DNA from 2 places in the Streptomyces collinus genome. Region 1 is predicted to be linked to the other one. Evidence: riboswitches for the same ligand, from Rfam matches in the RefSeq annotation. Region 1 holds a riboswitch; the other holds the start of a gene.
What was found. A riboswitch is a leader RNA that binds a small molecule or an ion and turns the genes downstream of it on or off. The one in region 1 is predicted to bind cyclic di-AMP.

Region 1 (5,397 bases):
GTCGCGTGCGGCAGCCGGGTCGCCCGGACGGCGTGCCCCTGGGGGGCGGCGCCGTGCCGCGCGCCCTGGACGACGACCAGGGGCTTGGCCGCGGCGGTCCGGCGGGCGAGGCGGGTGAACTTGCGGGGGTTGCCGATGGACTCCAGGTACATGAGGACGACGTCGGTGTCGGGGTCCTCGTACCAGTACTGCAGGACATCGTTGCCGGAGACGTCGGCGCGATTGCCGGAGGAGACGAAGGTGGAGACGCCTGTCACGCCCGTGACGCCGCCGCCGCGCCGGTGCAGCCGGGACAGCAGGGCGATGCCGATGGCACCGGACTGGGCGAACAGGCCGATCCGGCCGGGGCGCGGCACCTCGGGGGCGAGGGAGGCGTTCAGCCGTACCTCCGGAGAGGTGTTGATGATGCCGAAGGCGTTGGGGCCGATGATCCGCATGCCGTACGTGCGCGCGTGCCGTACGAGGGCGCGCTGGCGTTCACGCCCCTCGTGGCCGCTCTCGGCGTACCCGGCGGAGACCACGACGAGCCCCTGCACGCCGTGTTCGCCGCACTCGGTGACGACCTCGGTGACCTGCTCGGCCGGTACGGCGACGACGGCGAGGTCGACCGGGCCGTCGATGTCCCGCACCGAGCGGCGGGCGGGCACCCCGTCGAGCTCCTCCTGCCCCTCGGGGAGGGCCTTGTTCACGGCGTACAGGCGGCCGGTGAACCCGGCGTCGCGGATGTTGCCGAGGACGCTGCGGCCCACGCCGCCCGGGGTGCGCCCGGCGCCGATGACGGCGACCGACCCGGGGGCGAGGAGCCGCTGCACGGAGCGTGCCTCGGCGCGGTGTTCGCGGGCGTACTGCACGGCGAGGGAGCGGTCGGTGGGTTCGAGGTCGAACTCCAGACGGACGACGCCGTCCTCGAAGCTGCGCTTCTGGGTGTAGCCGGCGTCCGTGAACACCTTGATCATCTTGTTGTTGGCGGGCAGCACCTCGGCGGCGAAGCGGCGGATGCCGCGCTCACGGGCGACGGCGCCGATGTGTTCGAGCAGGGCGGAGGCGACTCCGCGGCCCTGGTGGGCGTCCTGGACGAGGAAGGCGACCTCGGCCTCGTCGGCGGGTGCGGACGCGGGCGTTCCGTCCGCGCCGATCCGGTCGTAGCGTACGGTGGCGATGAACTCGCCGCCGACCGTGGCCGCGAGTCCCACCCGGTCCACAAAGTCGTGGTGCGTGAAGCGGTGGACGTCCTTGGCGGACAGGCGAGGGTACGGCGCGAAGAAGCGGTAGTACTTCGACTCGTCGGAGACCTGCTCGTAGAAGCTGACCAGGCGATCGGCGTCATCAACGGTGATGGGCCGGATGCGCGCGGTGCCCCCGTCGCGCAGCACCACGTCGGCTTCCCAGTGGGCGGGATACTCGTGCCGGTCCGGCGAGGTCTGCATGGGCCCCAGAGTACGGCTAGCGTCCGACAGCGGCGCGAGGCAGTCTGTGGAGGGCGTCAGTCGGGTCGAGGCCGCGATCCGACGGCACCCCGGGAGTGGAACGCGAGGACCACTCCTGGAGGGCTTCACGATATGGGAAACTGGTCTAGACAACCCTGAAAACCGAAGGGCAGCAACACATGGCTGAGCGCCGCGTCAACGTCGGCTGGGCCGAGGGTCTCCACGCCCGCCCCGCCTCCATCTTCGTCCGAGCCGCCACGGCCGCAGGCGTCCCGGTGACGATCGCCAAGGCTGACGGCAACCCCGTCAACGCGGCCTCGATGCTGGCCGTCCTGGGCCTCGGCGCCCAGGGTGGCGAGGAGATCGTCCTCGCCTCCGACACCGAGGGCGCGGACGTCGCCCTGGACCGGCTGGCCAAGCTGGTCTCCGAGGGTCTCGAGGAACTGCCCGAGACCGTCTGATGTCCCGTGCGCCGGTCCGGCGCACATGGAAGGGCTCGCCCTGATGCAACGGGCGAGCCCTTCGCCATTCCCGGCCGACAAGGAGCGGGAATTCTAGAATTCCCCGTTTCGGGCACGGGAAATAGACCCTCACGAATTGGCTGCTCTTTGTATACGGCCGCCGTGTTAATGCCGCAGGCTCGCCGTGTTTACGGGATGTTGCGAGTTCCTCACACCGCCGGCGGGCTCCCTGCCGGAGCCGAAGCGCAGACGGTGCGCGCCCGTGGCACGCTCGGCGTGCAGCGCCGTGACCGCCCGCGCGCGCTCGCCGTCCCCGCGCGCCACCGCGTCCACGATCGCGCCGTGTTCCGTCCAGGACTCCACCGGGTTGGCCGGCGCGTCCACGGCGTACATCCACGCGATCTTGTGGCGGAGCTGGGTGAGCATCGAGGTCAGTGCGGGGCTGCCGGAGGCCTGGGCGAGTGTTTCGTGGAACCAGCCGCCGAGGGAGCGCAGGTCGTCGCTGCTGCCGCGGCGGGCCCGCTCCTGGCCCAGCCGGACCAGGCCGCGCAGGACCTTCAGATGCGCCTCGGTGCGGCGCTGGGCGGCGCGGGCCGCGCCGAGGGGCTCCAGGAGCATGCGCATCTCCAGCAGGTCGCCCGCCTCCTGCTCGGTGGGTTCGGCCACGCACGCGCCCGCGTGCCGGCGGGTCACCACGAAGCCCTCGGCCTCCAGCGTGCGCAGCGCCTCCCGGACGGGCACCCGCGAGACGCCGTAGCGGCGCGCCAGGAGTTCCTCGGTGAGCCGGCTGCCGCGTGCGTGGACGCCCGCGACGATGTCGTCCCGGATGGCCGTGCACACCGAGTGCGCGGGAATACGCATGACCGACCTCCCCATTAATCCCCGTGAAACGCCGACGAGCGGCGTCCGTTCCGTGACTCTATTGCAATGAGCCGGAATTTCCGACGGCCCTCGGGAATCCAGGGATATTTTTTGGACAGGCTGCCGCCGTAAACACCGAAAGCCCCGGCTCGGGGAGCCGGGGCTTCGGGAACAGCGCGGAGGTTCCGGTCAGACGTTGACGCCGTGGGAGCGGAGGTAGGCGACCGGGTCGATGTCCGAGCCGTACTCGGGGCTCGTACGGGCCTCGAAGTGCAGGTGCGGGCCGGTGACGTTGCCCGTCGCGCCGGACAGGCCGATCTGCTGGCCGGGGGTGACCTGCTGGCCCACCGAGACGCCGACGGAGGACAGGTGGCCGTACTGGGTGTACGTCCCGTCGTTCATCTTGATCACGATCTGGTTGCCGTAGGAGCCGCCCCAGCCGGCCTCGACGACGGTGCCCGCGCCGACCGCGTGGACGGAGGTGCCGCTGGCGGCGTGGAAGTCCACACCGGTGTGGCTGCCGGAGGACCACAGGCCACTGCTGGCCTTGTAGCTGGTGGAGACGTACGAGCCGGAGATCGGGGCCACGTAGGCGTTGAGGCGCTTGCGCTCGGCCTCGCGGGCGGCGCGCTCCTTGGCCTCGCGGGCCTTCTCGGCCGCTTCCTTGGCCCTCTCCGCCAACTCGGCGGCCTGCTTGCGCGCGGCCTCCTCGGCCTTCCGCTTGGCGGCGGCCTCGTCGGCGGCCTGCTGCTGCGCGACGGCCTGGGCGTCGATCTGCTGGGCCACGGTGTCGCCCATGGTGACGACCGGGGTGAGACCGGTCTGCTCGGGGCTGGGCTCGGCGGCGAAGGCCGCAGGGGCCGCCACGGTGCCGATCACGCCGGTGGTGGCGAGGGCCGCGACGCCCGCCGCGCGGGCGGTGCCGCGCTGGATCCTGCTGGGACGACGGTGCTTCCCGGTGGCGCGAGTGAACGCCATGTAGTGGCTGGTCCTTTCCTTCCCTCTCGCCTACCGGGTTAGCTGACGGGTTCGGAGCAGGAAGGTCTCCTACGGACTCCCTCGCGACTCGCGCGGGCGTCCGATTCACCCCAGGGACTACGGTGGGTCCCCGGCTCCCCTGGCTCGCGCCGTACGGGGACTCGGCGATGACTGTCCGGTGCCGCGGGTGCGGCGCACTGCCTGACGAACAGCCCGGACGACGCTAAGCGGCGCCGCTTTCAATTCCCAAACGAATCCCGGCGTTTGTAGCGCATCCCACAGGGCAGACAGGCAACTCCCATCCCAATTCGGACATAAAGGGGCCCTGGTGCCTTTGAAGACAACCAGGGCCCCTGTGCGCGCGTGCCGCTACTCGGCCGCGACGACGGTGACTTCGCCGATGCCCAGGGCCTCGACAGGTGCCTTGATCTGCGCCGCGTCACCGACGAGGACGGTCACCAGACGGTCCACCGGGAAGGCGCTCACGGCCGCCGCGGTGGCCTCCACGGTGCCGGTCGCGGCGAGCTGGCGGTACAGCGTGGCCTGGTAGTCGTCGGGCAGGTGCTGCTCGACCTGGTCGGCCAGCGTGCTCGCGACCGCCGCGGCCGTCTCGTACTTCAGCGGAGCCACCCCGACCAGGTTCTGCACGGCGACGTCCCGCTCGGCGTCGGTCAGTCCCTCGGCGGCGAGGGTGCGCAGCACCGTCCAGAGGTCCTCCAGAGCGGGGCCGGTGTTGGGCGTGTCGACGGAACCGCTGATGGCGAGCATCGCGGCACCCGTGCCGTCCGGGGCCGACCTGAGGACCTGGCCGAACGCCCGTACGCCGTAGGTGTAGCCCTTCTCCTCGCGCAGGACGCGGTCCAGGCGGGAGGTGAGAGTGCCGCCGAGGCAGTACGTGCCGAGCACCTGCGCGGGCCACACACGGTCGTGCCGGTCCGGGCCGACCCGGCCGATCAGCAGCTGCGTCTGGACGGCGCCGGGGCGGTCCACGATGACGACCCGGCCGGTGTCGTCGGCGGTCACCGGCGGCACGGGTCGCGGCTCGGCCGAGGAGCCCGTCCAGGCGCCCAGGGTGTCCCCGAGCAGGGCGTCGAGGTCGATGCCGGTGAGGTCGCCGACGACCACGGCGGTGGCCGTGGCGGGGCGGACGTGCTTCTCGTAGAAGCCGCGAACGGCAGCGGAGTCGATCGCGGCGACCGTCTCCTCGCTGCCCTGCCGGGGCCGCGACATGCGCGCGTCCGACGGGAACAGCTCCTTGGAGAGCTCCTTGGCGGCGCGGCGGGAGGGGTTGGCCAGTTCGTGCGGGATCTCGTCGAGGCGGTTGGTGACCAGCCGCTCGACCTCGCTGTCGGCGAACGCGGGCGCCCTCAGCGCGTCGGCGATCAGGTTCAGCCCCTTGGCGAGCCGGGAGGCCGGCACCTCCAGGCTGAGCCGGACGCCGGGGTGGTCGGCGTGCGCGTCGAGGGTGGCGCCCGCGCGCTCCAGCTCGGCGGCGAACTCCTCGGCGGAGTGCTTGTCGGTGCCCTCGGAGAACGCCCGGGCCATGATCGTCGCCACACCGTCGAGACCGGCCGGCTCGGCGTCCAGGGGGGCGTCCAGCAGCACCTCCACGGCGACGACCTGCTGGCCGGGGCGGTGGCAGCGCAGCACCGTCAGGCCGTTGTCGAGCG
Region 2 (5,397 bases), 3.0 Mb from region 1:
CGCGAGGCGCTGCCCGCCGAGCCCGCCCCGGGCGAGGACCTCATCTCCGGTCTCATCCGCGCCTCCGACCACGGCGAGCACCTCACCGAGAACGAGGCGGCGGCCATGGCCTTCATCCTGCTGTTCGCCGGTTTCGAGACGACCGTGAACCTGATCGGCAACGGCACCTACGCCCTGCTCACCCACCCCGGGCAGCGCACGCGGCTCCAGGCGTCCCTCGCCGCGGGGGAGACCGGCCTGCTGGAGACCGGCGTCGAGGAACTCCTCCGCTACGACGGCCCCGTCGAACTCGCCACCTGGCGCTTCGCCACGCAGCCCCTCACCCTCGGCGGGCAGCACATCGAGGCCGGCGACCCCGTCCTCGTGGTCCTGGCCGCCGCGGACCGGGACCCGGAGCGGTTCGCCGATCCGGACGTGCTGGACCTCTCCCGCCGCGACAACCAGCACCTCGGGTACGGCCACGGCATCCACTACTGCCTCGGTGCCCCGCTCGCCCGCCTGGAGGGCCAGACCGCGCTCGCCACCCTGCTCACCCGCCTCCCGGACCTCCGGCTCGCGGCGGATCCGGCCGAGCTTCGGTGGCGCGGCGGCCTCATCATGCGGGGGCTGCGCACGCTGCCGGTGGAGTTCGCACCGGCCGGACATGACGAAACATCAGACCTGTGATCTTCACGTGATCTGCGCGGCATGAACTTGTGACAAGTGATCGACTGCCGATACGTTCACCCATCAACGCGGCGGGGAATCGCGCCGCACGGTCACTGCTGTCTCGCGAAAGGTCTCCGTATGCTCTCCGGGAACGGTCGGCACCGCCGCCCCCGTCAGGCTCCGGCTCTCCTCGTGGCGGCAGGAGTGACCGGCTCCGCCATCGCGATCCCGCTCCTCGGGGCCTCCGGTGCCAGCGCGGCCGACGGCACGACCTGGGACCGGGTCGCGGACTGCGAGACCGGCGGCGCCTGGAGCCAGAACAGCGGCAACGGCTACTACGGCGGCCTGCAGTTGTCCCAGGACGACTGGGAGAAGCACGGCGGCCTCGACTACGCCGCGAGCGCCGATCTGGCCAGCCGCTCCCAGCAGATAGCCGTGGCGGAGAGAATCCTCGCCGACCAGGGGGTCGGCGCATGGCGCACCTGCGGGCTGCTCTCGGGGCTCCAGCAGGACAAGGGGTCGGAATCATCCGACTCATCCGAATCGTCCGGTGAGGTGGACTCGCCCGGATTGCTCGATTCGCTGGGTTCATCCCCCTCTGAGAGCCCCTCTTCATCCCCGTCCCCTGACGCGTCGTCGTCCTCGAAGGACGAAACCGCCAAGACCGACAAGTCACGTAAATCCGGCGGAACGTCGCAGAGCGAGCAGCCCGACGGCTCTCCGTCGGCCACTCCCGAGGGCGGCAAGCCGGGCGACTCGCAGCAGGGTGACGACTCCTCGGCGTCGGCCGAGACCGGCTCCGGCCGTCATCGCGGTCCCAGTGCCGACGAAACCCGCACGCCCGAGAGCGACCGCGCGGAGAAGTCCACGGGGCGTCACTCCGCGCCCGCTGACGAGAGTTCCGGCGACGCGTCCGAAGGTGCCTACATCGTGGGCATCGGCGACAGCCTCTGGTCCATCGCCGACGCCCTTCGGGTCAGCGGCGGATGGCACGCGCTCTACGAGGGCAACGAGAACGAGGTCGGCGCCGACCCGGACCTCATTCACCCCGGTCAGACGCTCACGGTCGAGGGCGAAGCGGACGAGCGGTAGCTGTTCGGGCAGTGCGGAAACCGCGGCCGAAGTCACCCCTAAACCGGGTGAGTTCACGTCACGTTTTCGTACTGAATGTCCCGTATAAGGCCGGTGAGAGATAGATCTCAGAAGCCTTGATCGTCTTTGAAATTCCGTGGATCGCGTGTCTACGGTCGTGACCGCTCGTCACCGCGAGCCCCGGCTGCCGCAACGCCGAATCCTGCCAGCGGCCGTACGGGAACAGTCGTCGCGTCAAGCGCCGTAGGCAGGAGCGGGGGACCCAAGGTAGGTGCCCGACCGGACAGTTGTGCCGGAAGGGCTTGGGGTGAAGCCGTGTCCCGGGAGGGGCGCGGCCGGGCAACTCAACCGGCCCGAACCCGACAGCTCACCTCGCAGGCGTCGGTGAGGGGATCTCTCCATGCTGTTTTCCGGCAAGGGCACGCACCGCCGTCCGTCCAAGGCCTCTCGGGTCATCGCCATCGCCGGTGTCACCGGTGCCGCCGTCGCCGCCCCGCTGATGGCGGCCGGCAACGCCTCCGCCGCCACCGCCTCCGAGTGGGACGCGGTCGCCCAGTGCGAGTCCGGCGGCAACTGGTCCATCAACACCGGCAACGGCTACTACGGCGGTCTGCAGTTCTCCGCCTCCACCTGGTCCGGCTACGGCGGCACCAAGTACGCCTCCACCGCCGACCAGGCCACCAAGGACCAGCAGATCGAGATCGCCGAGAAGGTCCTCGCGAGCCAGGGCAAGGGCGCCTGGCCGGTCTGCGGCAAGGGCCTGTCGAGCGCCGGTTACACCGGTGGCGGCTCCTCCAGCGACTCGGGCAGCTCCTCGCAGAGCCAGCAGAGCACCGAGACCCGCGAGACCCAGCAGCAGCCCGCCTCCCGCTCCGACGAGCGCCCCGCGGCCAAGAAGACCGTCACCACCCCGACCGGCAAGAAGGTCAAGAAGGGTGACGGCGAGTACAAGGTCGTCACGGGTGACACCCTGAGCTCGATCGCCGCGGACGAGAAGGTCAAGGGCGGCTGGGAGAAGCTGTACCAGCTGAACAAGGACATCATCGACGATGCCAACCTCATCTACCCGGGCCAGCAGCTGCACCTGAAGTAAGCAGCGGCCCACCCGGGCCCGCCCAGGGCCCACCAGCTCCCCGCTCCGGCGCGTCATCCCCCGTACGCACCGGAGCGGGGTTTTTTCTGCCGGACTTCGCGAACCGGCTTTGTTCCGTTCGGAAACAATTTACTCTCGGTTCTGTCCATGGGGTGGGCGACCCGGTGGCCGATCGCCCGGAGCCGGTTAGGCTCATGTCGCGAGCCACCGAGGCTCCGCACCTCGCCGGGCCCACGCGGCCCGCGTACCCGCGTCACATAAGAAGGAGATGCTCGTGCCGTCCATCGACGTCGTCGTAGCCCGGGAAATCCTGGACTCCCGAGGCAACCCCACGGTCGAGGTCGAGGTCGGCCTCGACGACGGCAGCACCGGTCGTGCCGCCGTCCCGTCCGGCGCCTCCACGGGCGCCTTCGAGGCCATCGAGCTCCGCGACGGCGACTCGAACCGCTACCTCGGCAAGGGTGTGGAGAAGGCCGTCCTCGCGGTCATCGAGCAGATCGGCCCGGAGCTGGTCGGCTATGACGCCACCGAGCAGCGCCTGATCGACCAGGCGATGTTCGACCTGGACGCCACCGACAACAAGGGCTCCCTCGGCGCCAACGCCATCCTCGGCGTCTCGCTCGCCGTCGCCCACGCCGCCTCCGAGGCCAGCGACCTGCCGCTGTTCCGCTACCTGGGCGGCCCCAACGCGCACCTGCTGCCGGTGCCGATGATGAACATCCTGAACGGCGGCTCGCACGCCGACTCCAACGTGGACATCCAGGAGTTCATGATCGCCCCGATCGGCGCGGAGTCCTTCTCCGAGGCCCTGCGCTGGGGCGCCGAGGTCTACCACACGCTGAAGAAGGTCCTGAAGAGCAAGGGCCTGGCCACCGGCCTCGGCGACGAGGGCGGCTTCGCCCCGAACCTCGGCTCCAACCGCGAGGCCCTCGACCTCATCCTGGAGGCGGTCAAGGAAGCCGGTTACACCCCCGGCGAGCAGATCGCCCTGGCGCTCGACGTCGCCGCGTCCGAGTTCTACAAGGACGGCGTCTACACCTTCGAGGGCAAGGAGCGCTCGGCGGCCGAGATGACCGAGTACTACGCGGAGCTCGTCGACGCGTACCCGCTCGTCTCCATCGAGGACCCGCTGTTCGAGGACGACTGGGAGGGCTGGAAGACCATCACCGCCAAGCTCGGTGACAAGGTCCAGCTCGTCGGCGACGACCTGTTCGTCACCAACCCCGAGCGCCTCGCCCGCGGCATCGAGGAGGGCGCGGCCAACGCGCTCCTGGTCAAGGTCAACCAGATCGGTTCGCTGACCGAGACCCTGGACGCCGTCGAGCTGGCCCAGCGCAACGGCTTCAAGTGCATGATGTCCCACCGCTCCGGCGAGACCGAGGACGTCACCATCGCCGACCTGGCCGTCGCCACCAACTGCGGCCAGATCAAGACCGGCGCCCCGGCCCGCTCCGAGCGCGTCGCCAAGTACAACCAGCTGCTGCGCATCGAGGAGATCCTCGACGACGCCGCGGTCTACGCCGGCCGCAGCGCCTTCCCGCGCTTCAAGGGCTGACCGCGCCGTAAGTAACAGCGTCGTACGTACGTCCCCGTACCCGGTCCCGTACCGTGTCCGGGGACGTACGCGCGTATGACGGTGGAGCGGGAGGCGGACAGATGGCCGTGAAGGACCGGGACCGGTTCTCCACCGCGACCAGGATCCGGTTGCTCGGCGAGCAGACCGCGGCCCGGGTCTACCGCTCCCAGACCAAGCGCCAGGCCCGCCGCTCGCGGCTGACCGGCCGGGCCGCGCTGCTCGCCCTGGTGATGTGCTCGCTGATCGTGGCCCTGGCCTACCCGATGCGGGAGTACGTCTCGCAGCGCGCCGAGATCGACGACCTCCAGCGCGAACAGCGGCAGGCCCGTGAGCGCGTCGAACGGCTGCGCGACCTGAAGGCGCGCTGGCAGGACGACGCGTACGCAGAGCAGCAGATCCGGAAGCGGTTGCACTACGTCATGCCGGGGGAGACGGGGTTCATCGTCATCGACCCGCACGCGGCGAAGCAGTCGCGCACCGACCTGGGGGCGGCGGACCGCCCTTGGTACTCCAACGTCTGGGACGGCGTCGACAAGTCCGACGCCTCCGGCCAGTGACCTGACCTCCCAGCCGGCGATCAGAGAAAGACAGCCTGAAGACAGTCATGGAAACGCCCCCGCCGACCACCCCGCGCACCGAGCCCACCGACGCGGACGTCGAGGCCTTCAAACAGCAGCTCGGCCGGCCCCCGCGCGGTCTGCGCGCGATCGCCCACCGCTGCCCGTGCGGACAGCCGGACGTCGTCGAGACGGCCCCGCGGCTGCCGGACGGGACGCCGTTCCCCACGCTGTACTACCTGACCTGCCCGCGCGCCGCCTCGGCGATCGGCACGCTGGAGGCCAACGGGGTGATGAAGGAGATGACCGAGCGGCTGGCCTCGGACCCGGAGCTGGCGGCGGCGTACCGGGCCGCGCACGAGGACTACATCCGGCGGCGCGACGAGATCGAGGAGCTGAAGAACTTCCCGAGCGCGGGCGGTATGCCGGAC

Region 2: linked by a shared signal. The riboswitch ahead of RFN52_RS16110 (LysM peptidoglycan-binding domain-containing protein) and the one ahead of RFN52_RS30045 (M23 family metallopeptidase) in region 1 are both predicted to bind cyclic di-AMP.

Annotation. Positions count from the first base shown of each region.
Region 1 is NZ_CP133771.1:6,587,637-6,593,033, reverse strand. It holds gene RFN52_RS30060 (bifunctional acetate--CoA ligase family protein/GNAT family N-acetyltransferase) at 1-1,427, opposite strand, end outside; gene RFN52_RS30055 (HPr family phosphocarrier protein) at 1,607-1,888, shown strand; gene RFN52_RS30050 (GntR family transcriptional regulator) at 2,054-2,749, opposite strand; gene RFN52_RS30045 (M23 family metallopeptidase) at 2,939-3,727, opposite strand; cyclic di-AMP (ydaO/yuaA leader) riboswitch at 3,740-3,904, opposite strand; gene RFN52_RS30040 (M16 family metallopeptidase) at 4,097-5,397, opposite strand, start outside.
Region 2 is NZ_CP133771.1:3,588,755-3,594,151, reverse strand. It holds gene RFN52_RS16120 (cytochrome P450 family protein) at 1-666, shown strand, start outside; gene RFN52_RS16115 (LysM peptidoglycan-binding domain-containing protein) at 787-1,740, shown strand; cyclic di-AMP (ydaO/yuaA leader) riboswitch at 1,970-2,136, shown strand; gene RFN52_RS16110 (LysM peptidoglycan-binding domain-containing protein) at 2,141-2,833, shown strand; gene eno (phosphopyruvate hydratase) at 3,108-4,388, shown strand; gene RFN52_RS16100 (FtsB family cell division protein) at 4,490-4,966, shown strand; gene RFN52_RS16095 (DUF501 domain-containing protein) at 5,014-5,397, shown strand, end outside.